DNA from 4 places in the Nonomuraea fastidiosa genome. Region 2 is predicted to be linked to each of the others. Evidence: riboswitches for the same ligand, from Rfam matches in the RefSeq annotation. Region 2 holds a riboswitch; each other region holds the start of a gene.
The links. A riboswitch is a leader RNA that binds a small molecule or an ion and turns the genes downstream of it on or off. The one in region 2 is predicted to bind cyclic di-AMP.
Positions count from the first base shown of each region.

Region 1: it holds a riboswitch for cyclic di-AMP, as region 2 does, so the genes downstream of both, ACFMQL_RS27195 (C40 family peptidase) here and ACFMQL_RS40255 (glycoside hydrolase family 25 protein) in region 2, are expected to answer to the same signal.
Region 3: it holds a riboswitch for cyclic di-AMP, as region 2 does, so the genes downstream of both, ACFMQL_RS06500 (hypothetical protein) here and ACFMQL_RS40255 (glycoside hydrolase family 25 protein) in region 2, are expected to answer to the same signal.
Region 4: it holds a riboswitch for cyclic di-AMP, as region 2 does, so the genes downstream of both, ACFMQL_RS29350 (CHAP domain-containing protein) here and ACFMQL_RS40255 (glycoside hydrolase family 25 protein) in region 2, are expected to answer to the same signal.

Region 1 covers NZ_CP170570.1:5,891,645-5,896,996, forward strand. The annotation lists gene ACFMQL_RS27190 (NlpC/P60 family protein) at 1-704, shown strand, start outside; cyclic di-AMP (ydaO/yuaA leader) riboswitch at 1,651-1,814, shown strand; gene ACFMQL_RS27195 (C40 family peptidase) at 1,972-2,415, shown strand; gene ACFMQL_RS27200 (hypothetical protein) at 2,489-3,307, shown strand; gene ACFMQL_RS27205 (M48 family metallopeptidase) at 3,319-4,869, shown strand; gene ACFMQL_RS27210 (glycosyltransferase family 4 protein) at 4,878-5,352, shown strand, end outside.
Region 2 covers NZ_CP170570.1:8,721,272-8,726,623, forward strand. The annotation lists gene ACFMQL_RS40235 (NAD-dependent epimerase/dehydratase family protein) at 1-226, opposite strand, end outside; gene ACFMQL_RS40240 (hypothetical protein) at 403-705, opposite strand; gene ACFMQL_RS40245 (FAD-dependent oxidoreductase) at 891-1,577, shown strand; partial or broken gene ACFMQL_RS40250 (malate:quinone oxidoreductase) at 1,590-2,093, shown strand; cyclic di-AMP (ydaO/yuaA leader) riboswitch at 2,282-2,427, shown strand; gene ACFMQL_RS40255 (glycoside hydrolase family 25 protein) at 2,439-3,182, shown strand; gene ACFMQL_RS40260 (SDR family oxidoreductase) at 3,367-4,119, opposite strand; gene ACFMQL_RS40265 (SDR family NAD(P)-dependent oxidoreductase) at 4,264-5,016, shown strand; gene ACFMQL_RS40270 (DUF397 domain-containing protein) at 5,170-5,352, opposite strand.
Region 3 covers NZ_CP170570.1:1,450,000-1,455,351, forward strand. The annotation lists gene ACFMQL_RS06480 (DUF4032 domain-containing protein) at 1-58, shown strand, start outside; gene ACFMQL_RS06485 (NAD(P)H-binding protein) at 287-904, opposite strand; gene ACFMQL_RS06490 (winged helix-turn-helix transcriptional regulator) at 959-1,327, shown strand; gene ACFMQL_RS06495 (alpha/beta fold hydrolase) at 1,480-2,325, opposite strand; gene ACFMQL_RS06500 (hypothetical protein) at 2,564-3,163, opposite strand; cyclic di-AMP (ydaO/yuaA leader) riboswitch at 3,357-3,498, opposite strand; gene ACFMQL_RS06505 (DUF5302 domain-containing protein) at 3,667-3,879, opposite strand; gene ACFMQL_RS06510 (MDR family MFS transporter) at 3,916-5,352, opposite strand, start outside.
Region 4 covers NZ_CP170570.1:6,385,666-6,391,017, forward strand. The annotation lists gene ACFMQL_RS29330 (hypothetical protein) at 1-152, shown strand, start outside; gene ACFMQL_RS29335 (YciI family protein) at 224-532, shown strand; gene ACFMQL_RS29340 (hypothetical protein) at 663-1,202, opposite strand; gene ACFMQL_RS29345 (hypothetical protein) at 1,316-1,750, shown strand; gene ACFMQL_RS29350 (CHAP domain-containing protein) at 1,904-2,602, opposite strand; cyclic di-AMP (ydaO/yuaA leader) riboswitch at 2,615-2,751, opposite strand; gene ACFMQL_RS29355 (Gfo/Idh/MocA family oxidoreductase) at 2,869-3,822, opposite strand; gene ACFMQL_RS29360 (aldo/keto reductase) at 3,912-4,733, opposite strand; gene ACFMQL_RS29365 (hypothetical protein) at 4,827-5,352, shown strand, end outside.

The sequences.
Region 1 (5,352 bases), 2.8 Mb from region 2:
TGGCCGTCGACAGTTACAAGCTGGGCGAGGACCTCACGTCCTGGCCTGGAATCTTCGGCTCCAACGACCCGCAGGGCAGGTTGGCCGGCCTCGCCGTGGCCGGGCAGCTCGCCCAGGAACGGCTGCAGAAGCTGGCGGCCTTCGACCGGGAGAACCGGGGCCTGAAGATCGAGCGTGACAAGGCGCAGAAGGCGCTCAAGGAGGCCGACAAGGAGCGCGACGCCGTCCAGAAGGAGCGCGCGGAGGTGCTCAAGCTCATCGCGCAGCAGAAGAAGCTGCTCGACAGGCTGGGCGCCTACAACCCGGGCAACCCGAACAGCACCGGGCTCAAGTACACCGGGCCCGCCTCGGGAAGCGCCGCGGCGGTGCTGCGGTTCGCGTACGCGCAGATCGGCAAGCCGTACGTGTTCGGCGGCACCGGTCCAGGCGGGTACGACTGCTCGGGGCTCACTCAGGCGGCGTGGGCGGCCGCGGGCGTGCGGCTACCGCGGACGACCTGGCAGCAGTGGGCGTGGGGCGCGAACCGGCGGGTGTCGCTCGACGACCTCCAGCCCGGTGACCTCATCTTCAGCGAGGGTTTGGGGCACGTCAGTATTTATGCGGGCAACGGGCAAATCGTCCACGCGCCGCAGACGGGTGACGTCGTCAAGGTGGTCAAGCTTTCCGCGTACGGCCGCCGCCTCGTCGGCGCGATCCGCCCGTAAGGCTGACGTGGCGGGGTGACCCGCCTGGTTGCACCCGTTTCTCAAGGGCCTGCCCGCTCGTACGAAGGTCTGCGACGTAGCGCGCAGCCTCTATGAGCGGGCCGGCCGCTTTTGTCAGCGCTCCTCCAAGGCCATCGCCCGCCCATTCGGCCGCTCCGCGGGGCGGGGAACCGGCTTCGGCCGGTCTGCGGGGTTCGGCCGGTCCGGTGGGGTGGTGAACCGGCTTCGGCCGGTCCGGTGGGGTGGTGAACCGGCTTCGGCCGGTCCGGTGGGGTGGTGAACCGGCTTCGGCCGATCCGGTGGGGTGCGATCCAGCCGAGTGGCAGGGGGATCTCGGGCTTGGTGACGAGGCCGGTCCGGCGGGGCGGGGAACCGGCCCGAAAGCCTGCCATCCGGCCGTTTTCGATCGGTCACCATGTGGAGCCGCTATTCCTTTTAGTCGCCGTTCTTCGATGTGTGAATCGCGTCGCTCTCCTTCTACTACGCCACTTCGTAGGGAGCGTGGTGGCGACGGACTTGATCAGTGGCCACGGGCGTGATCTTGCTGCTAGGGCCTGTCGGAAATCGGGGAAATTTCGGAAGTTACGCCTGTCACAACAACCGTTCGCGCAGGCCGGAGATCGCGCGGGAACGATGTTCACGTTTGTGACCAAGGTGACAGTTGTGGCGGATGGGACCTTACACAGCAGCGGGAAAAGAATTGTGAGTGAGGTCACATTTTGGTCACGGGGCCTGGGGTCCCAGCAGCGGTTCTGAGTCTGACAAATACCCCTATCTGATCTTTACAGCATTACTCGGGCTTTGCCGATTCGTGACCGTTCGGCGTAACTTCTGGCGTCGCGGCGGACAAGCCATGTCGTCGCGAACCGATCATCGGTCCCTCCCGATGTGAGACAGCTACATATCCGCCGGTCGGCCCCGACATCCCCATCGCACTCATCGATCGGGGCGCGACCTGCCGAATCCGTGCAGACAGGAGGCACGGAGCCGGGGACCCAGCGATCCCACGTCCCCAAGGGATCAGGGGTGAATCGGCGCGCCATCGCGCCGTAGGGCGACTTCCACGCCCGAATCCGTCAGCTAACCCGGTAGGCGTTCGTGGAAGACCCAAGGAGAAATCCTGTCTGAATCCCTGCAGAACCCCCGCCTGTCCCGCCTTGCCCTGAGTGGTGTCGCACTCACGTTGACTGTGACAGCCGGAGGTATGGTCCTCCATGCCCCCGAGGCTCAGGCGGCGACGACCCGCGAAGCCAGTGCGGCGGCCGGAATGACGGTGAAGGCGGCCACCACCGCCCGCACCGCCATCTCGGCCAAGGCCCGCAAGAGGGCCGCCAGAGCCGCCCTGCAGAGGGCGAGGGCCAGCAAGGCCGTCGCCGTGGCCAAGAAGCAGATCGGTGACCCGTACCGTTACGGAGCCACCGGACCTGGTTCGTTCGACTGCTCCGGTCTCGTCCAGTACGCCTGGAGGAAGGCCGGCGTCAAGCTCCCGCGCGTGGCGAGCAGCCAGTTCGCCCGCGTCAGGAAGAAGGTCTCCTGGCGCAACCTGCAGCCTGGTGACCTGATGTTCTTCAACGGGCTCGGCCATGTGGGCATGTACGTCGGCAAAGGCAGAATGATCCATTCACCTCGGACGGGTGAACGGGTACGCATCGACAAGCTGAGCGGATGGCGTAAGGCGTCCTTCGTCGGCGCCGTCCGTCCCGGCGCGTGAAGAAGCCCCGTGCGGATCCTCCCCGATCCGGACGGGGCTCTCGCGTGTCAGGGGACCACCTACCATCGGGGCTGTGCCTGAGCAGGTGAGCCGACGTGCCCTGGCGGCCGGGCTGGTGCTCGCCGCCGCCTCGCTCGCGTCGGCCGCCGCCCCGCTGCCCGGCGCGCCGATCCTGCCCCAGCCGGTACGCGACCTGTGGCCGGGCCCGCACATCGTGCGCCGCGGCACATGGTCCACGGTCGTGGGCCACGACGCCACGGGGCTCGGCGAGCTGGCGCGCAGGGCCGACACGGCGAGCCGAAGGGTCTCGGCGGTGCTCGCCCGCCCCGTACGCCCCCTGATCGTCGTACCGGCCGATGCCCGCGAGGCCGCCGCGCTGGCCCGGGTGGGCGGCGTGGACGGGCTCGCAGCGGTCGCCGACGGCGAACGGGTGATCGTCGTGCCCGAGTCGTTCGCCAGGCTCAACCCCACGGGCAGGGACGTCGTCCTCGCCCACGAGCTCACCCATGTCGTCGCCGGCACCGGCGGCCTGCCCGTCTGGCTGTACGAGGGTTTCGCCGACTACGTCGCCTACCGCGACGCCGGGCTGCCCGTGACGACGGCCGCCGCCGAGCTGGCCGCCGAGGTACGGGCCGGCCGCCTCCCGACCGTTCTGCCCGGACCTGCGGCTTTCGCGGCGAACGGCGGCGACCCTGCCGCGCTCGCGCGGGCGTACCAGGAGGCCTGGCTGGCGTGTCGCTTCCTCGCTGACCGGTTCGGTGAGGGGACCCTGGTGAGGCTCTACCGTGCGGCCCGCGTACGCGGGACCGATCGGGCACTCGCCGCGCTCGGGCTCTCCGTCGCGACGCTGACCGCGCGGTGGCGCGCGTACGTGCGGGATCAGCTCGTGTGAAGGGGAGGCAGATGAGCGAACGACAAGACCCGGACGACCGGGAGACGGACCGCCAGGAGAAGACCCAGGGGGCGAAGGACGGCGCTCGCGCGGCGGAGGAGGCGCTGGCCACGGTGGGCGCCGCCCACCCGCCGGGCGCGCCCGCCGCGAGCGGCGCCCAGGACGCGGAGGCCGCGGGCAGCGGCACGCGGGCCCAGGACGCGGAGGCCGCAGGAAGCGGCACACAGACGAACACGCCGGCCTCGGACGGAGGCGGCGGAAAGGAGCACGTTCAGGCCCTGAGCAGCGGGAAGGGTGCGGGCATGGACGAACGCGGAACCACCACCCCGGCCCTGCGCCGCCAGGCGGCCCTGGCGCTGGTGCTGCTCGGCATCGTGATCATCGCCGTGGCCGCGTTCACCACGCCCTGGGACGTGCTGACCGGAGGCCCGCCCGACCCGGCCCGCGACTTCACCGCCGCCCAGATCGCCAGGGGAGAGGCGTTCGACGCGGCGACCAGCCTGCCGAGCTACCTGTCGCTGGCGCTCACGCTCATCTTCGCCGGGGTGCTGGTGGCCACCCCGTTCGGCGCGAAGGTGCTGACCTGGCTGAGGGGCCCGTGGTGGCTGCGGGTGATCCTCGGCACGGTGGTGATCACGGCGATCGTCGAGGCGCTCAGGTGGCCCCTGGGCATGTGGTTCGAGACGATCCTGCGCGAGTACGGCCTGTCCACGCAGGACTGGGCGGGCTGGACGGCCGACCGGCTGAAGAGCCTGGGCGTGGAGACGGGCCTGCTCTGTCTCATGCTGCTGGTCCTGGTGGCGCTGGCCCGCAAGGTGCGGCGCTGGTGGATCCCGGCGGCGGCCGGGGCGTTCGCGTTCACGGTGGCGGCGTCGTTCGTCTACCCGGTGGTGTTCGAGCCGCTGTTCAACGACTTCACCTCGATGCCGCAGGGCACGCTGCGGACGAACCTGCTCGACATGGCCGCGCGCGACGGCGTGCCGGTGAAGGACGTGCTGGTGGCCGACGCCTCGCGCAGGACGACGGCGCTCAACGCGTACGTGTCGGGCTTCGGCGCCACCCGCAGGATCGTCGTCTACGACACGCTGCTCCAGGCCCCGCAGAAGGAGGTGGAGCTGGTCGTGGCGCACGAGCTGGGCCACGCCAAGTACGACGACGTGCTGCACGGCACGCTCATCGGCGCGCTCGGCTCGGCCTTCGGCGCGATCCTGCTGTACGTGATCTTCGACCCGCTGCGGCGGCGTACGAAGGTCATGTCGATCACCGATCCGAGGGCGGTCGGCGCGCTCATGGGGCTGATGACGATCGGCGGGTTCCTGCTGGGCCCGGCTCAGAACCTCATCAGCCGCCACATCGAGGCCAGGGCCGACGTGCACGCGCTGGATCTGACGCGGGATCCGGCCACGTTCATCGCCATGCAGAAGCGCCTGGCCACAACCAACATTTCCGACTTGACGCCGAATGCGGTGGAATATGTGCTCTATGCCTCCCATCCGTCAAGTCCCGAGCGCATCGCCATGGCCCGCGCGTGGGCGCGGCTGAACGGCGTACCCCTGCCGTGACACATCCCGTGCTCTTCGTCACGAACGACTTCCCGCCCCGCACGGGCGGGATCCAGTCGTTCGTGCACGGACTGGCGCTGCGCACGCCAGGCGTGACGGTCTACGCCCCCGCCTGGCCGGGCAGCGCCGAGTTCGACCGGCGCCAGCCGTACCGTGTGGTGCGGCACCCGACGCGCCTCATGCTGCCCACCCCGGCCGTCGCCCGCAGGGCGGCCGGGCTGGTCGCCGCGTGCGGCGCGCGGACCGTGGTGTTCGGGGCGGCGGCGCCGCTCGGCCTGCTCGCCCCGCGCCTGCGCCGGGCGGGCGCCGAGCGGATGGTGATGCTCACCCACGGCCACGAGGCGTCGTGGGCGAGCGCGCCCGGCTTCCGCTCGGTGCTGCGCAGGATCGGGGAGCACGCGGACGTGGTGACGTACCTGGGCGACTACACCCGCGCCAGGCTCGCCGCCGCCATCCCCCAGGACAAGCTGGTACGGCTCGCGC
Region 2 (5,352 bases):
CGTAGTCGACGGCGGCGTGCACGACGGCGTCGCTGCGGGCGGCGGCCTCGTGGAGGACGCCGGTGTCCGACAGGCTGCCCGCGACGGGGGTGGCGCCCAGCTCGGAGACGCGGTCGCGGGCGCGGTCTGAACGGGCGAGGGCTTCGACGGTGTGACCGGCGGCGATGAGGTGCTCGGTGAGCGCGCCGCCGAAGTAGCCGCTGGCGCCGGTGATGAAGATGCGCATGGTCGTTCGCTTCCTTTCAACGGTCAGGAGACATCGCGAGGGCGGAGGCGGGCGTGCGCCCTTTCCGGCCTCTGCTTCGACCGTACCAGAAAAGCGGATGACTCATCCGAATCGACAATCTATCCGTTTGCTGTACGCGAAAAGGGGCCCGGCCTTCCGGCCGGACCCCTGGACGGTCAGCCGTCGTCGCGGCGCCGACGCAGCTCGTGGCGGGCCTGGCGGCGCTCGCGACGGCGCGTCTCGCGACGGTAGAGGGCCCATTCGCGGCCCCCGTTGAGCCGGCCCTCACCGAACAGGAACGCATCGGTCGCCCGCCAGTAGCAGCCGCTCAGGCGCCGGGAGAGCGAGGCGCTCTCGCGGTCGATCCGCTCGGGCAGCGTGCAGGCGCCGTCGCGGTGGTCGTGAACGGGCCGGCAGTACACCATCGGCGCGTCGGCCAGCTTCACCCACCAGGGCCGGGTCTTGTCGGTCTTGCTCATACGGTCACCTTTCGGCTCCGTGACGCCCCGGGATGGGGCCGTCAACAGACCGGGTGCACCGTGATCGCCTCCTCAACCTGGCGGGCACTTGCTTGATCCACGCTACGCCGGATCCCGGGCCGCGCGCGGGGGCCGTTATACAAGTAGCAAACCTGTCATACGAGTTGTGGGGAGCGCGGCGCGCGGTGGTCACCGAGGGCTACGACGTGGTGCTGGTCGGCGGCGGCGTCATGAGCGCCACCCTCGGCGTGCTGCTGCGCCGCGTTCAGCCGGACTGGTCGGTGCTGGCGCTGGAACGGCTCGACGGCCTCGGCCTGGAGAGCTCGTCGGCGTGGAACGACGCCGGCACGGGGCACGGGGGGTTGTGCGAGTTCAACTACACGCCGCTCACCGGCGACGGCTCGATCGACGTGACCGGCGCCATCAGGATCAGCGAGCAGTTCCAGCTCTCCCGCCAGCTCTGGGCGACGCTGGTGGAAGAGGGCACGCTCGGCGATCCGGCGGGCTTCATCCGGCCGGTGCCGCACTTCTCGTTCGCCCGGGGCGCGGCCGGGGCCGAGCACCTGCGGCTGCGTCACGCGGCGCTGCGCGGGCACCCGCTCTTCGAGGGCCTGGAGCTCGTACGCGACCGCGACGCCATGGCGGAGCTGCTGCCGCTGATGTTCGCCGGCCGCCCCGCGGGCGAGGAGGTGGCGCTGTGCCGCTCGCGCGGCGGCACCGACGTCGACTACGGCGTGCTGACCAGGCGGCTGTTCGCGGCACTCGAACGCGACGGTGTCGAGGTGCGGACCGGGCACGAGGTGCGCTCGCTCTCCCGTGACCGCAGGTCGTGGCGGCTGCGGGTGCGCGACCTGGCGGGCGAACGCGACTAGTTCTCGCCCCGCTTCCTCAAGCGCGGCCGCCTCACCGACCTGCCGGGCTCCATCACCCCCGGCAACCTGCCCACGCTGCTCGGCGCCGCCCACGCCGAGCGCGACATGCTGCGCTACCTCGTGGGGCAGCTCGCACAGACCGGCCGCGACCGGCTGCGAGCGCTGCGCGGGTTCGTCCCGCAGGCGCGGGCGGGCGACTGGGAGCCGATCACCGCGGGCCAGCGGGTGCAGGTGGTCAAGCCGGTGCACGGGCGCGGGTCGATCGCCGGGTTCGGCACCGAGGTGGTGACGTCGGCGTACGGCGGGCTGGCCGCCCTGCTCGGCGCATCCCCGGGCGCGTCCGCGTCCGTGGCGATCATGCTGGACGTGCTCGAACGCGCCTTCCCCGACCGGCTGCCGGGCTGGCGGCCCGCTTTGCGCGAGCTTGTTCCGACGTACGGGACCATGCTGTCCGACCAGCCCGGGCCGGCGCGGGAGACGGCCGGCAGGACGGCCAGGACGCTGGGCCTGGACTGAGCAGAGCGAAAAACTTTACCTGTTCAGAAACCCCGGCGACATGGGGCTTACGGGCGGGTAACTCGCGCAATGCGAAGATAATCCCTTTAGGATGCTTGCGGATACTTTTGCTAACTATGTACTTTTGCGGGTCGAGGGACGCCCACGCGTTACCTCGCATCTTTGACCGGACCGTACGCCTTCCCGATGGCGTGCGGCCGCCGAATCCGCGTTCTCGCGGAACCGGGGACCCACCTTTCCGGGGTGAATCGGACGCCCGCCCCTGGCGGCGTCCGTAGGGCACTTCCAGTCCCGAACCCGTCAGCTAACCCGGTAGGCGGCATGGAAGCAAGGAGTCAACCCCGCATGCCCAAGCTTGCCGACAACCGCAAGCGCCTCGGACTGGCGCTCGGCGGAGCCGTGCTCGCCGCCGTCACCGCCGTCACCGGCACCGCCCACGCCTCCACCGCCGACCACGGTGCCCCGCACGAGGCCACGCAGCACACCTCCCAGCACCAGGCTCGCTCCCTGACCTACGGTCTCGACATCTCCCACTACGAGCCGCAGTACGACTGGAGGTCCAGCTCCGCGCAGTTCGGCATCATCAAGGCCACGGAGGGCACCGACTTCGTCGACTCCTCCTTCGCCAGGCACTGGCGTGAGCTCGGCAGCAAGGGCATCGTGCGCGGCGCGTACCACTACGGCCACCCCGCCAACGACCCCATCGCAGACGCCAACCACTTCCTGGCCACGGTGAACTCCCAGCCCGCCAAGCCTGGCGACCTTCTGGTCCTGGACCTGGAGACCACTGACGGCAAGTCCGTCGAAGAGGTCAACGCCTGGGCCAAGGCGTGGCTGTCGTACGTGGAGAAGCAGACCGGCGTCAAGCCGATCTTCTACAGCGGCTGGAACTTCGCCAACACCTATGGCCACGGCCTGTCGCAGTACCCGCTGTGGGTCGCCCACTACAGCCGGGCCAAGGGCGCGGTCACCCCGCCGGCCGACTGGAAGACCTGGACGATCCACCAGTACACCGAAACGCCGATCGACCAGAACGTCTCTTCGCTGACGCCCGACCAGCTCCGCGCCCTCGGCCGCAAGTCCGCCTGACACGGACCCCCTCCCCCGCCGGTCCGCTGAACGCCCGGCGCGGAAACCCTCCCAGGGCTCGACCTGCGCGCCGGGCCCGCCCATGAAGCCGCGCGACGGTCCTGTTGCACGACAGGACCGTCGCGCGGCTTCTGCACGCAGACGGGCGGCCTCCTCGTGGCCTGTGTGAACGATCCGGGGGCCGTCAGGTGGCGGCAGCGGCGGCGACCCAATCCCCGTACCGGATCCCGCCGAGCCGTGCCTCACCCAGCGGAACGAGCGAGTGCTCGGCAAGCTCACTGCCGAAGTAGCGAGCGTCCGGATCGGCGACCACCTCGCGCGGGTCGCCCAGGGCGGCCAGCGCCTCGCGGAAGAACTCGTCCATCCTGACCCGCTCCGGCCCGGCGATCTCCATCCGGCCGTTGAGCGGCGGCCCCTCCGCGACCTCGCACAGCACCGCCGCCACGTCGTCCCCGGCGATCGGCTGGAACAGCACCGGCGCGATCCGCACCACTCCCCCATCGTCGGCCTCGTCGGCGATCCCCTTCACGAACTCGAAGAACTGCGTCGCGTGCACCAGCGAGAACGGGACGCCCGACTTCTCGATCAGCCGCTCCTGGGCGACCTTGGCCCGGAAATAGCCGTTGTCCGGTGAGCGTTCGGTACCGACGATGGACAGCGCGACGTGGTGCCCGACCTCCGCCTCCGACTCGGCGGCGAGCAGGTTGCCCGTGGAGGTTTCGAAGAAGCCGAGCACGGCGGCCGGTTCGAACGACGGCGCGTTCGACACGTCGACCACCACCTCCGCCCCTTCCAGCGCCTCGGCCAGCCCTTCGCCGGTGAGCGTGTTCACCCCGGTGCGCGGCGAGGCCGCCAGCGCCTCGTGGCCGTCCCGCGACAGCCTGTTCACCAGCTTCGATCCGATCAGGCCGGTCCCACCGACCACCACGACCCTCATGACGCGCCTCCTCGGAACGGTCCACGCCACCCTCCCCTCCGCGCCCGGCGCTAACCCCTCGCGGCGGCAAAGTCCCAGCGTGCTCATGCAGCAGGCGGCATGACGGCCATAAGACCCACTGACAACGAACGAAGGAACGAGCACATGACCACTCAACTCGACGCCCGGGTGGCGATCGTCACCGGCGCCGGCTCAGGCATCGGCCGGGCCACCGCGATCGCCCTGGCTGAGGCGGGCGCGCACGTGCTCGCCGCCGGCCGCCGCCCCGGCCCCCTGGAGGAGACCGCCGCCCGGCACCCCGGCATCGCCGTCCTGCCCGCCGACATCACCGCCGCCGGCGCGCCGCAGGCCGTGGTGGACGCGGCGATCGGCCGCTGGGGCCGCCTCGACATACTGGTCAACAACGCCGGAGGCACGGCGATCATGCCGCTGGCCGACACCGACGCCGACCGCGTCACCGCCCTGCTCGCGCTGAACGTCACCGCGCCCAGCCTGCTCGCCCACGCCGCCCTGCCGCACCTGCGCGACACCCGGGGCACGATCGTCAACGTCTCCAGCACGTACGGCCACCGCCCCCTGCCGGGCGCCGCCCACTACGCCGCCTCGAAGGCCGCGATCGAGCAGCTCACCCGGAGCTGGGCCCTGGAGCTGGCCGCCGACGGCATCCGCGTGAACGCCGTCGCCCCCGGCCCCACGGAGAGCGAGGCGCTGAGCGCCGCCGGACTGCCCGCCGAAGTCGTCGAGCAGATCAAGAAGGACGAGGCCGCCCGCATCCCCCTCGGCCGCCGCGGCACGCCCGAAGAGGTGGCCGCCTGGATCGTGCACCTCGCCGCCCCGAACGCCGCCTGGATCACCGGCCAGATCATCGCCGTAGACGGCGGTTTGGCCCTCACGTAGGCCCACCCGCCGGGCACAGTTCCCGGACCCGGCTCCCGGAGCCGGGCGGCTGGGCCCGGCCGCCGGGCTGGGGCACAACGTCAAGCAGCCGGCCCCTCGCCCGGGGACCGGCTGCGCAAGCGGCCAAGGTCGTCAGTACTGCCGGTGGACGCTTCAAGCGTCTCCGCGCTTCACCCTCTCGATGAACTGGCGGTACGCGCTGGCCGTCACCACGAGAGGCTGCTGGCCAGGGTTCTTGCTGTCGCGAATGGCGACCATATCGTCATCCAGCCGGCGAACCTCAACGCAGTTGCCGTTGTGCCCGCAGAAGCTGGAGCGCGTCCACTGATCTTGCAT
Region 3 (5,352 bases), 7.3 Mb from region 2:
TCACACCGCCGATGCGCCCGACACGGCAGAAGCACCCGACGCATCGGCCGGCAAGTAACCACGAGCCCCGCCGCCGACCGGCCGACCGGCGCGCATGCGAGGTCCGCACTGACCGGCGGCGCGGGCGCAGGGCGCGGCGCGGTCCGGCCGGCGGCACGGGCGCAGGGCGCGCCGCGGTCCGATCGGCGGCACGGGCGCAGGGCGCGCCGCGGTCCGATCGGCGGCACGGGCGCAGGGCGCGCCGGCGGTCCGGCCGGCGGCGCGGGCGTGGGCGCGTGGGGCGGGGTCAGTAGGCGACGCCGATGCGCTTGCGCACGTTCTCGTTCTTCTCCAGCTCGTCGGCCACCGCGACCGCGTAGTCCTCGGCGCTGATGAAGCTGCGGCCCTGCTCGTCGCTGAGCAGCGTGTCGCCGCCGACCCTGAACACCCCGGTGCGCTCCCCCGGCGCGATCTCCGCGGCCGGGGAGACGAACGTCCAGTCAAGGTCGTCGATCCCACGGTAGAGGCGCAGCAGGGCGCGCCCGGCCAGCGCCTCCTTCTTGTAGATCTCGGGGAACTCGGGCGTGTCCACCAGGTCCTGGCCCGGAGCGACCTGGAGGCTGCCCGCGCCGCCCACGACGATCAGCCTGCGCACCCCCGCGGTGCGCAGGCCCTCGATGAGCGCCTTGTTGGCCTCCAGGAACGGCCCCTCGGGCTCGGTGCCGTCGCGCGGCGGCGCGATGGCGGTGACCACGGCGTCGTGGCCGGGAGCCAGGCTCGCGGCGTCGTGGATGTCGCCCTTGATGTCACCCTCGGCGGTGCCGCCGCGGCGGCTGACACCGGTCACCTCGTGGCCACGGTTGCGGAGCTCGGCGGCGATGCGCTGACCGATCATGCCGGTCGAGCCAAAGACCAGGATCTTCATGCCGCCAAGAGTATGCATCAGATACTGGTTACTTCATCGTGCTATAAGTACCTCGTGGATACTAAAGGCGACGTCTTCGACCCGAACTGCCCGACCAGGGTGGTTCTCGACCGGATCGGCGACAAGTGGTCGGCCTTGGTGCTGCTCTGTCTCGTCTCGGGGCCGATGCGGTTCACGCAGCTCAGGGAGCGGATCGGCGGTGTCACGCCCAAGGTGCTGACGCAGACGTTGCGTGCGATGGAGCAGGACGGGCTGCTGACCCGCCGGGTGTTCGCGGAGGTGCCGCCGCGCGTGGAGTACACGCTGACCGACCTCGGGCGCTCGCTGCACGGGCCGATCTCGGTGGTGGCGGATTGGGCGGAGCGCAACGTCAACGAGATCATGCGCTGCCGCGAGAAGTACGCGTCGAGCACCGGCAAGTGAAGCCTCAGGGCGACGCGGGCAGGCGTGGAGCGGCGAGTGACGCGGGTGAGCTTGAAACGGCGGCACGGCCGGGCGGGGAGCGGCGGGCGGCGCGGGCAGGCGGGGAGCGGCCGGCGGCCCGGGGCGCAGGGTTGCGGGCCGCCGGCCGGTGGTCAGGCCGAGGTCAGCTTGGTGATCTCGGCGACGATGCCGGGCCAGAGGGCCTTCGGCAGGTCGTGCCCCATCCCCGGGTACGTCACCAGCCGCGCCCCCGGCACCGCCTCCGCCGTGGCGCGGCCGCCGGCCACCGGGATCAGCGGGTCGGCCTCGCCGTGGATCACCAGCGTGGGGACGCGGACGTTCGCCAGCGCCTCCGTACGGTCGCCCGACGCCCTGATCGCCGCGAACTGCCGGGCCGTGCCCGCGGGGTCGAAGCAGCGGTCGTAGGCCAGCCCGGCCCGCTCCCTGACGGCCTCTTCGTCCATCTCGTAGCCCGGCGAGCCGATCGTCGACCAGGTCGCCACCGACTGGTCGATCACCCCGGCGCGGTCCTTCGGCGGCGGGGTGATCAGCGCCGTGATCGCCTCGGGGGTGGGCGGGGCGACGTCGGGTCCCGGCGTGGACATGATCGAGGTGAGCGTCCGCACCCGCTCGGGGTGCCTGATCGCCAGCGTCTGGGCGATCATGCCGCCCATCGAGGCGCCCACGACGTGCGCGGACGGCCAGCCGATGGCGTCCATGAGCGCGGCGGTGTCGTCGGCCATGTCCTCCAGCCGGTACGGCGCGGGCTCCCCCGGCCGGGGCACGCCCGCGTCGTGGAAGTGCGTGGACAGGCCCACGTCGCGGTTGTCGAACCGTACGACGTGGTGTCCCTGCTCCGCGAGGAGCCGGCAGAGCCCTTCGTCCCACTGGATGAGCTGGGCGCCGAGCCCCATGATCAGGAGGAGCGGCCGCCCTGTGGGTGAGCCGAAGCTGTCGTAGGCGATCTCAATGCCGTTTGCGGCTACACGGGTCGTCACGCCGATCAGAATGTCATTCTGGTTGCGGTCCGTAAAGCGGGCATTCGTCCGCCAATAGCGCGCGAAACGCGCGCAGCACGCCGGCGAGCCGCCATGACAGGCCCGCGCCAGATCCGTTGCCGCGAATCGCCGCGCCGGCGCGCGGAGGGGGAAGGCACGCCGGCGCGGCGATCGCGCACATCCGCGACGCCGCACGGGGACGGGGACGTGCGCGTCAGCGGACGGCGTGGACGCCGGGTCAGCGCGCGGCGGGTACCGAGCGGCCGCCGGCCTGCTGGTCCTGCTCGTCCTGTTCGGGCGGGGGCGCGGGGTTCCTGTCGCGCCTGGACCAGGCGCCGGTCGAGAACGGCACCGGGTGGTTCTTCTTGCCCACGCCGGGGCCCCACTTGGTGATGACGTACTCGACCTTGATGTGGCCCTGGCCGCCGATGCCGTCGACGTGCAGCGTGTTCGGGTTGAACGTGCCGCCGGTCAGCTCGGCGAACGTCTTGGCGTCGAGGTCGAGCATGATGCCGCGATTGGAGGGCTCGCCGGGACCACGGTCGCCGACGAAGAAGGGCGCCTTCTTGCCCTTGTAGACCACGTATCCCTCGGTCATCAGCGGCCAGCTCGGGCTGGCCGCAAGACCCTTCTGCATGGGCTTGCCGCTGGCCGGCAGCCCCGTGTCACCGGCCCGGCCGGAGCCGTCGTCCCAGAAGTAGGACGCCGTGGTCGAGCCCTTGAGCAGGATCTTTTCGTCTTTGGTGTCGGCATGGGCCGCCGTGCCGGCGATGGTCATGCCGACCGCGCAGCAGGCGGTCAGCGAGGCGAGGGAACGCAGGCCAAAACGGGCAGACATGAAGCAGCTAACCCTTCACGAGGGGACAGGGGGAGTTACGCCGGGCTCTCGGGGGAAATGGGCGCAGCGGGGCAGAGCACCCGCGCGCTACGCGCGGCGCAAATGATGAGCCTGGGGAAGGGGGCCGCTCAGCAGGCGGCCGTCAACACGAAGCGGTCCGCGAGTACGACACGCTGGTGACACATGTGATACGCAATCCTCTCCATCACGCCTACCGGGTTAGCTGACGGGTTCGGGCGGTGGAGTTGCCCTACCGGCCACGGGGGCCGGATTCACCCCAAGGGGAGGGTGGTTCCCCGGTTCCCGAAAGGTTCGGGATTCGGCGCCAGCCGGTCGTCCGTCTTGGGTAAGGACTAGGTCACCGGCTGGTAATGGCGAACACTCTAACGACGGGATCGGACACCCGCAAACGTTTCACCACGAATCGGACAAAAGATCTACCTTCGGCGGGAATGAAATGCGAAAGGGGCACGGCATGCCGTGCCCCTTGGGATTTCGCTTTCTCAGCCGCCGCTCTTACGCCTGAACGATCTCTTGCTGGCGGCCGGACCGTGCGTCCCGTGAATCTTCGATGGATCGAAGCCCCTGCCACCCGCGCCTGAGCCCGCCTGCTGATTGCGCTTGCGTTCGAGCGCCTCGCGGAACTTGCGCTTCATCTCGTCCTCGGGAGTCTCGCTGACTTCCGGCTCCGGTGTATCCGCCATGAGGACCTCCATGGTGTTGGGGATACTGACAGCTTCGCATGGTGCCGTTCATGACGCGAAACCGGCCTCCACCGCGCTCTCCTGCGGCCGGGCAGGCGCTCCCGGGCGGGTGAGCCGCCGGTCCGGCAGGGCGGCCAGCGCGACCAGTGCGATCACCGCGCCCGTCACGCCGAGTGACGGCACGACCAGTGCGGCGGCGGAGGCGTGCGCGGCGGCCTCGCCCGCCACGGGTACGCTCGCGGCGAACTCCGCCGAATACAGCGTGCCGCCGATGGCCAGCGCCACCGAGCCGCCGATCTGCCGGAAGAAGGTCAGGTTCGCCGAGGCGGTACCGAGGTGCCGCGGCTCCACCGACTGCTGCGCGGCCACCGTCAGCCCGGACAGCATCGGCCCCATGCCGAGCCCCAGAGGCAGCATCCACAGGGCGACCGCCACGCCCGCGCTGTCCACGGAGAGGTTGAGGCACAGCAGCGCGCCCGCGGCCAGCAGGAACGGCGAGACCAGCAGCCACGGCTTGTACCGGCCGCTCTTCGACATCAGCGCGCCCATGAGCACGCTGCCCGCGGCCATGCCCAGCGTCAGCGGGTAGATGCGCAGGCCCGAGGCGGTGGCGCTGGCGCCTAGCGCCTCCTGGAAGTAACGGGGCAGGAAGACGACGCCCGCGTACATGGAGAAGGCCGTGACGAACGAGGTGAGGTTGACCAGCGTGTACGAGCGGTTGGCGAACAGCTCCAGCGGCATGATGGGGCTCGCCGCCCGCCGCTCGACCGCCACGAAGACGGCCAGCAGCGCGAGCGCCAGCAGGATCGGCCCGGCCACGGCGGCGTCGGTCCAGGTGTGGCCGTCCAGCCCCTTCTCGGTCAGGCCCAGCAGCAGCGAGGTGACCGCCAGGGTGAAGACCGCGATGCCGGCGTAGTCGGGCCGGCCGCCGCCGGTGCCCGGCCGGTACGGCAGCCGCAGCACGATGATCGCCACCAGCACGACGCCGATCGGCACGTTCACGTAGAAGGCCCAGCGCCAGCTCGCCTGGTCGGTGAAGATCCCGCCGAGGAACGGCCCCGCAAGGTACGTCAGCCCCATCACGGCGCCGATGGCCCCCTGGACGCGGGCGCCGCCGGACGCGGGCGGGAACATCTCCATCACCAGCGCCAGGGACAGCGGCATCAGCGCTCCCGCGCCGAGCCCCTGGAGCGCGCGGAAGACGATGAGCTGCGTCATGTCCTGCGCGGCCCCGCACAGCGCCGACCCGATCAGGAACACCACCATGCCGATCAGCAGCAGCGGCTTCCTGCCGTGCTGGTCCGACAGCCTGCCGTACAGCGGCACGGTGACCGTGGAGGTCAGCAGGTAGGCGGTCACCGCCCACGTGTAGAGCGTGCCGCCGCCCAGCTCGGCCACGATGCGCGGCAGCGCCGTACCCACGATCGTCTGGTCCAGCATCGCCAGGAACATGCCGCCGAGGACGGCGAACAGGAGGATGCCGTC
Region 4 (5,352 bases), 2.3 Mb from region 2:
GGCTCGGCGGGCGGATGAGCGCGAAGGCCGGCGTGTCCCGGCGAAGGGGGGCCGCGTCGAGCGGGTGGGCGGATCTCGCCGCCGAGCAGCGCACCGTGTCGCGGCTGTACGGCGTTCCGTTCTCAGAAATCTACAACGTAAAGGCGCTGTGAAGGGACAGCTCGCCGGAGTCCGTGCGGGGTGGGTGCCATCATGGGGCGGCACTGATGAGCAGGGGAGTGAGATGTTGCATCTGCTGTTGCTGCGTTACACGGGCTCGGAGGAGGCGGCCGGGCCGTACGTCGCCGCCCACGTCGCATTCCTGGAGCGGCACCATCGCGCGGGCGTGTTCCTGGCCTCCGGGCAGACGGTGCCCACGTCCGTGGGCGGGGCGATCGTGGTGTGCGGGGTCGATCGCGAGGAGGCCGAACGGATCGCGGCGGAGGACCCGTTCGTGGTGGCCGGGGTGGCCGCGTACACGATCACCACGATCGACGTGGGGCGGGCGCACCCGGTGCTCGCCGAGATGCTCGGAGCGCGGGCCGTCGGCTGAGACGGTGGTCCGCCGAGGTCTCAGGTGAAGCGCCGTCCGGCGGCCGGGCGGCCTCCGCCTGCCGCGGCGCGGCCGGCCCGCGGCCGATGAGCCGGCCGTACCGGGCGGCCTTTCCCGGTGGACGGCCCCGTCACGGCCACGGCGGAGGCTCGGAGAGGTCCCGCAGCGCCTCGCGGGCGTTGTGACCCGCACCGGCGGAGACCTCCCTGCCGTCGCGGTCGCGGGCGACGGCCAGCACCAGCCCTTCGGCCGGGTTGTGGGTGAGCGTGATCGTGTGGCCGCCGACCAGCAGCGCGTCGGCGGCGGACGGGCGTTCGGGGCCCTCCTTGCCGAGCAGGACGTGCGCGCCGACCAGGCCGGCGACGGGCTTGCGGTGCCGTCCGAGCACCACCGGCTCGCTGTACGGGTCGGCGACCTGGCGGACGAGGTCGCCCAGCTTGGACCGCGCGGTGGACAGCCCCACGAGCGGCAGGCCGGTCAGCACCCCGCCCACCTTGGACAGCGGCACGAGCGCGGCCCACTCCCAGCGCTCGCGGATGATCATGACGGTCCGGCCGCTCTTCGCCTCCTCGATGAGCCCGCCCCAGCGGGCGCGGGCGTCCTCGACCGTGATGGGCACTCCCAGCATCGACACCAGCTCGTCGTACGACGGCCGCTCACCATGGATCACCGAAGCATCGTAAGCTCAGGTGATGTCCAATGTGATCACATCGGATTGACCGGCCCAACCGTGCCGGGTCGCCGACCCGGGTGGGGCAAACCAATGTGATCACATTGGATTGATTGCGGGAGAGCAGGGACCTGTACTTCGCGGTGTGGGCGCTCGCCCTGGTGGCCGAGCACGCCGTGCGGATCGGGCTGGGCGTGGCGCTGCTCGCCGCCGTGCATCCGCTGCTTCCGCTGCTGCTCGGAGCGGCCGTGCTGCCCTCGCTGCTGGTACGCGGCCGCGCCGCCGCACGCATCGACGCCGCCACTGAGCAGACCGCCGAGACCGCCCGCCTGGAGCTGAGCTTGTCGGAGACGGCCACGTCCGCGGTCGCCGACCGCCGCGCTGGACGCCCCGTCCGAGAGCGCGGTCTTCGCCCGGTACGCCGAGGCGGCGAAGTGCCATCCAGGAGCCGTCACGCTGCTGATCACCCACCGTTTCCCGACGGTGCGGATGGCGGACCTCATCGTCGTGCTCGACGGCGGCCGGATCGTGCAGTGCGGCACGCATGACGACCTCGTCGCGGTCCCGGCGCTCTGCGCCGAGCTTGACGCCGTCCAGCGCCGGGCGTTCGAGAGCCCTGCATGACGAAACGCGCACCCCGGTGATGGGGCACGCGTTCTGCCGTCACGAAGAAGGTGGGAGCACCCACCGGTGGGAGTGCGTCAGGAGGCGTACTCGGGGTAGCCGTAGCCGACGACCTGCGACTTGGGCCGGACCCGCTCCTCGACCTTGCCGTTGCCGGTGTTGCCCTCGATGGTGGTGATGGTGCCGTCGCGGTTGTCCTTGACGACGAAGCCGACGTGCTGGATGTCCTTCAGCGCCTTGCCGCCCTTCCAGGAGAAGAACACCACGGCGCCGGGCTTGGCCTCGTGGCCGAAGCGCTTGTTGGCGGCGAACCACTTGGCGTGGGCGACGGTCCAGGCGTCCCAGCCGACCTGCGGGCGGGCGCCGGTCTTCTCGCCGACCCAGGAGACGAACATCGAGCACCAGGCGGCGTTCAGGTAAGCGGTACGGCTGCCGCCGTCGCGGGCGACGGTCTCGGCCGCGCGCTGGGAGTTGGCGTACCACTGCTGGTACGGGGTGCCGCCGCCCTTGGCGTTCTCGGAGGTGCCGATCTGCGACCTGGCGACCGCGAGCACCTGGTCGGCGGTGACGTTGATCTTCGTCTCGTCCCGCTCGCCCGCCTTGTGGGCGGAGCGGGCGGTGTCCGGGTGCTTCGCGGCGGTGGCCGCGGCGACGGCGATCGAGGTGTCGGCGTGGGCCGCGGTGGGGACGCCGAGGGCCGAGGCCAGGACGCCGGCGCCGAGCACGGCGCGGGCAATGGTGTTCTTCGAGACAGCGGTAAGACGGTGCTTGGCCATCGAGGGGATTACTCCTTGCTTCCATGCCGCTTACCGGGTTAGCTGACGGGTTCGGGCGTGGAAGCTGCCCTACGGCACCGAAGTGCCGATTCACCCCAAAGGACGTGGGTCCCCGGTTCCGCACGTGGCGGATTCAGCGGTCACAGGACAAACCTGTGATCTTTCGTGCGATGGTCTGACATAGCCGGACAAACCGGACGTATGCCTTAAGATGCCCCATAAGGTAATACACGAGGCAAGAGGATTACAAATCCATAAAAGTAAAGTCAGCCGAGCTGACTGCGAGCCTCGGCCAGAAGCCCCATCATGGCAAGGGATTCGTCAAGAGGCATGATCGAGGATTCGGTCCTGCCTTCGGCCGTGGCGGCGCGGACTTCGCGGAGCTCTCCGGCGTAACCGTTGTCCGCCGGATTGAGCACGTGCTCCTCCGGCTCCATCGACGGCCCGGAGAGCACGATCCGCTGCGGTGCCCAGAACGGCGCCTGGATGTCCGCGCGCATCTGAGTACCCACAACGCTGGCCTGGTTCGGGTAATTCCCGAGCAATGAGGTCGCCACGAGAGCGTGCTTGCCGCCGGGGTAGAGCAAGACGCCGGCCGCCTCCGCGTCAACGCCGTTCGGGGCGAGCTTACCGGTGACGTGCAGGCCGGTGGGCATGCCGAGCAGGAGCTGGGCCAGCCCGAACGGGTAGATCCCCAGATCGAGCAGGGCTCCGCCGCCCAGCTCCGGCGCCCACAGCCGGTGCGCGGGGTCGTACGGGTGGGCGAAGCCGAAGCTGGCCTGCACCGACCGGATCTCGCCGAAGCGCGGGTCGTCCTTGATCAGCTGGATGAGCGGGTTGAAGCGCATCCACATCGCTTCCATCAGGAAGACCCCCGCCTCGCGGGCCAGGCGCACCATCTTCTCGGCGTCGTCCACGGTCGCGGCCAGCGGTTTCTCGCACAGCACCGCCTTGCCCGCCGCGATGGCGGCCTCGGCCACCTGCAGGTGCTGGGCGTGCGGGGTGGCGACGTAGACGGCGTCCACCGCCGGGTCCGCGCACAGCTGTTCGTAGGAGCCGTACGCCGACTCGGCGCCCAGCTCCGCCGCCAGGGCCTGCGCCCTGTCCAGGCTTCTCGATCCGACGGCGGCCACCCGCATGCCGGGTTCCGCCACGATCACCTTGCCCACGGTACGGGCGATGCCGCCGGTGGCGGCTATTCCCCAAGTGAAATCTCGCACGCCGGCGATCGTATACGGAAGGTAAAAACGCTTAAATGGCGGGTGGTGCCGGAAATATCAGAAATGTCCGGTAGTCACATCCGTCACATTCACACCCCGTGGAATGTGTCGGGGTCGGGCCCGAGTCGCTGCCCCCTGCTCATCGCACTGATGGCCGCGAGGTCCTCGTCGTCGAGGAAGAAGTCGAAGACGTCGATGTTCTCGGCGATCCTGGCCGGCGTGATCGACTTCGGGATCACCACGTTGCCGATCTGGAGGTGCCAGCGCAGCACGATCTGCGCGGGCGTCTTACAGTGCTTGTCGGCCAGCACCCGCAGCGCCGGGTCGTCGAGCAGCCCCCTGCCCTGGCCGAGCGGGCTCCACGCCTCGGTGAGTATGCCGTTGGCCTCGTGGAACTCCCGCATCTGGCGCTGCTGGAAGTACGGGTGAAGCTCGATCTGGTTGATCGAGGGGACGATGTCGGCCTCGTTCATGAGCCGGGTGAGCGTCTCGACCGTGAAGTTGGACACGCCGATGGCCTTGGCCCGGCCGTCCCGGTAGATCCTCTCCATGGCCTTCCACGCCTGCACGTACTTGTCGTGCTGGGGCATCGGCCAGTGAATGAGGTAAAGGTCGACGTAGTCGAGGCCGAGCCGGGCCAGCGACTCCTCGAAGGCGGCCTCGGCGCGGTGGTGCTGGCCGTTGGCCAGCTTCGTGGTCACGAACACCTTCTCGCGGGGCAGCCCGCTGGCGCGCACCGCGCGTCCCACGCCCTCCTCGTTGCCGTAGGCGGCGGCGGTGTCGATGTGCCGGTAGCCGGCCTTGAGCGCGGTCAGGACCGCCTGCTCGGCCTCTTCGGCCGGTACCTGCCAGACGCCGTACCCGAGCTGCGGGATCTGCACGCCGTCCGTGTTGAGCATGAGCGAGTTCATACCCTCCATTGTTCACGTCGCGTTTCTGGCGGCTTAAGGCGGTGGGGCTAGCTTGAAGCGGTCGTGAACGGCCCATCACCCGGGAGGGCAGGAGTGGTCGAACAGGCGTCGGCCTGGGTGGAGTCCCCGCTCCAGATGCTGTGCGCCGTCGAGGCCCACCATGCCGGGCTGCTCGGCCCGGCCACCGCCATCGTGCCGCGCGCCGGCCTGCGCCCGCTCAAGGCGACCAGGCGCGAGCTGCGCTCCATGGCGCTGCCCGAGGGCCTGGAGCTGGCCGAGCCGCGTGAGCGCATGCCGCGCCACATGCAGGCCGTGGGCGACGCCTTCTCCGGCAAGGTGCAGCTGCGCTGGCTGCTGTCCAGACCGGGCCGCGTCGTGGTGGTCGACGACGGGCTGGCCACGCTGCGGCTGCTCGAACTGCTCGCCGGAGGCCCGTTCCGGCCGCTGCTGCGCGCCCGCGCAGCGCCGGGGCCGCTGCGCAGGGCACTCGGCCTGGCCGCAGCCCTCCGGCTGCGCCTCAGCGACGTGTCGATCTTCACCGCGCTGCCCGTGGACGATGCGCTCGCCGAGGCCGTACGCCGCGCCGGCGTGCACCTCGTACACCACGAGTTCGCCTGGC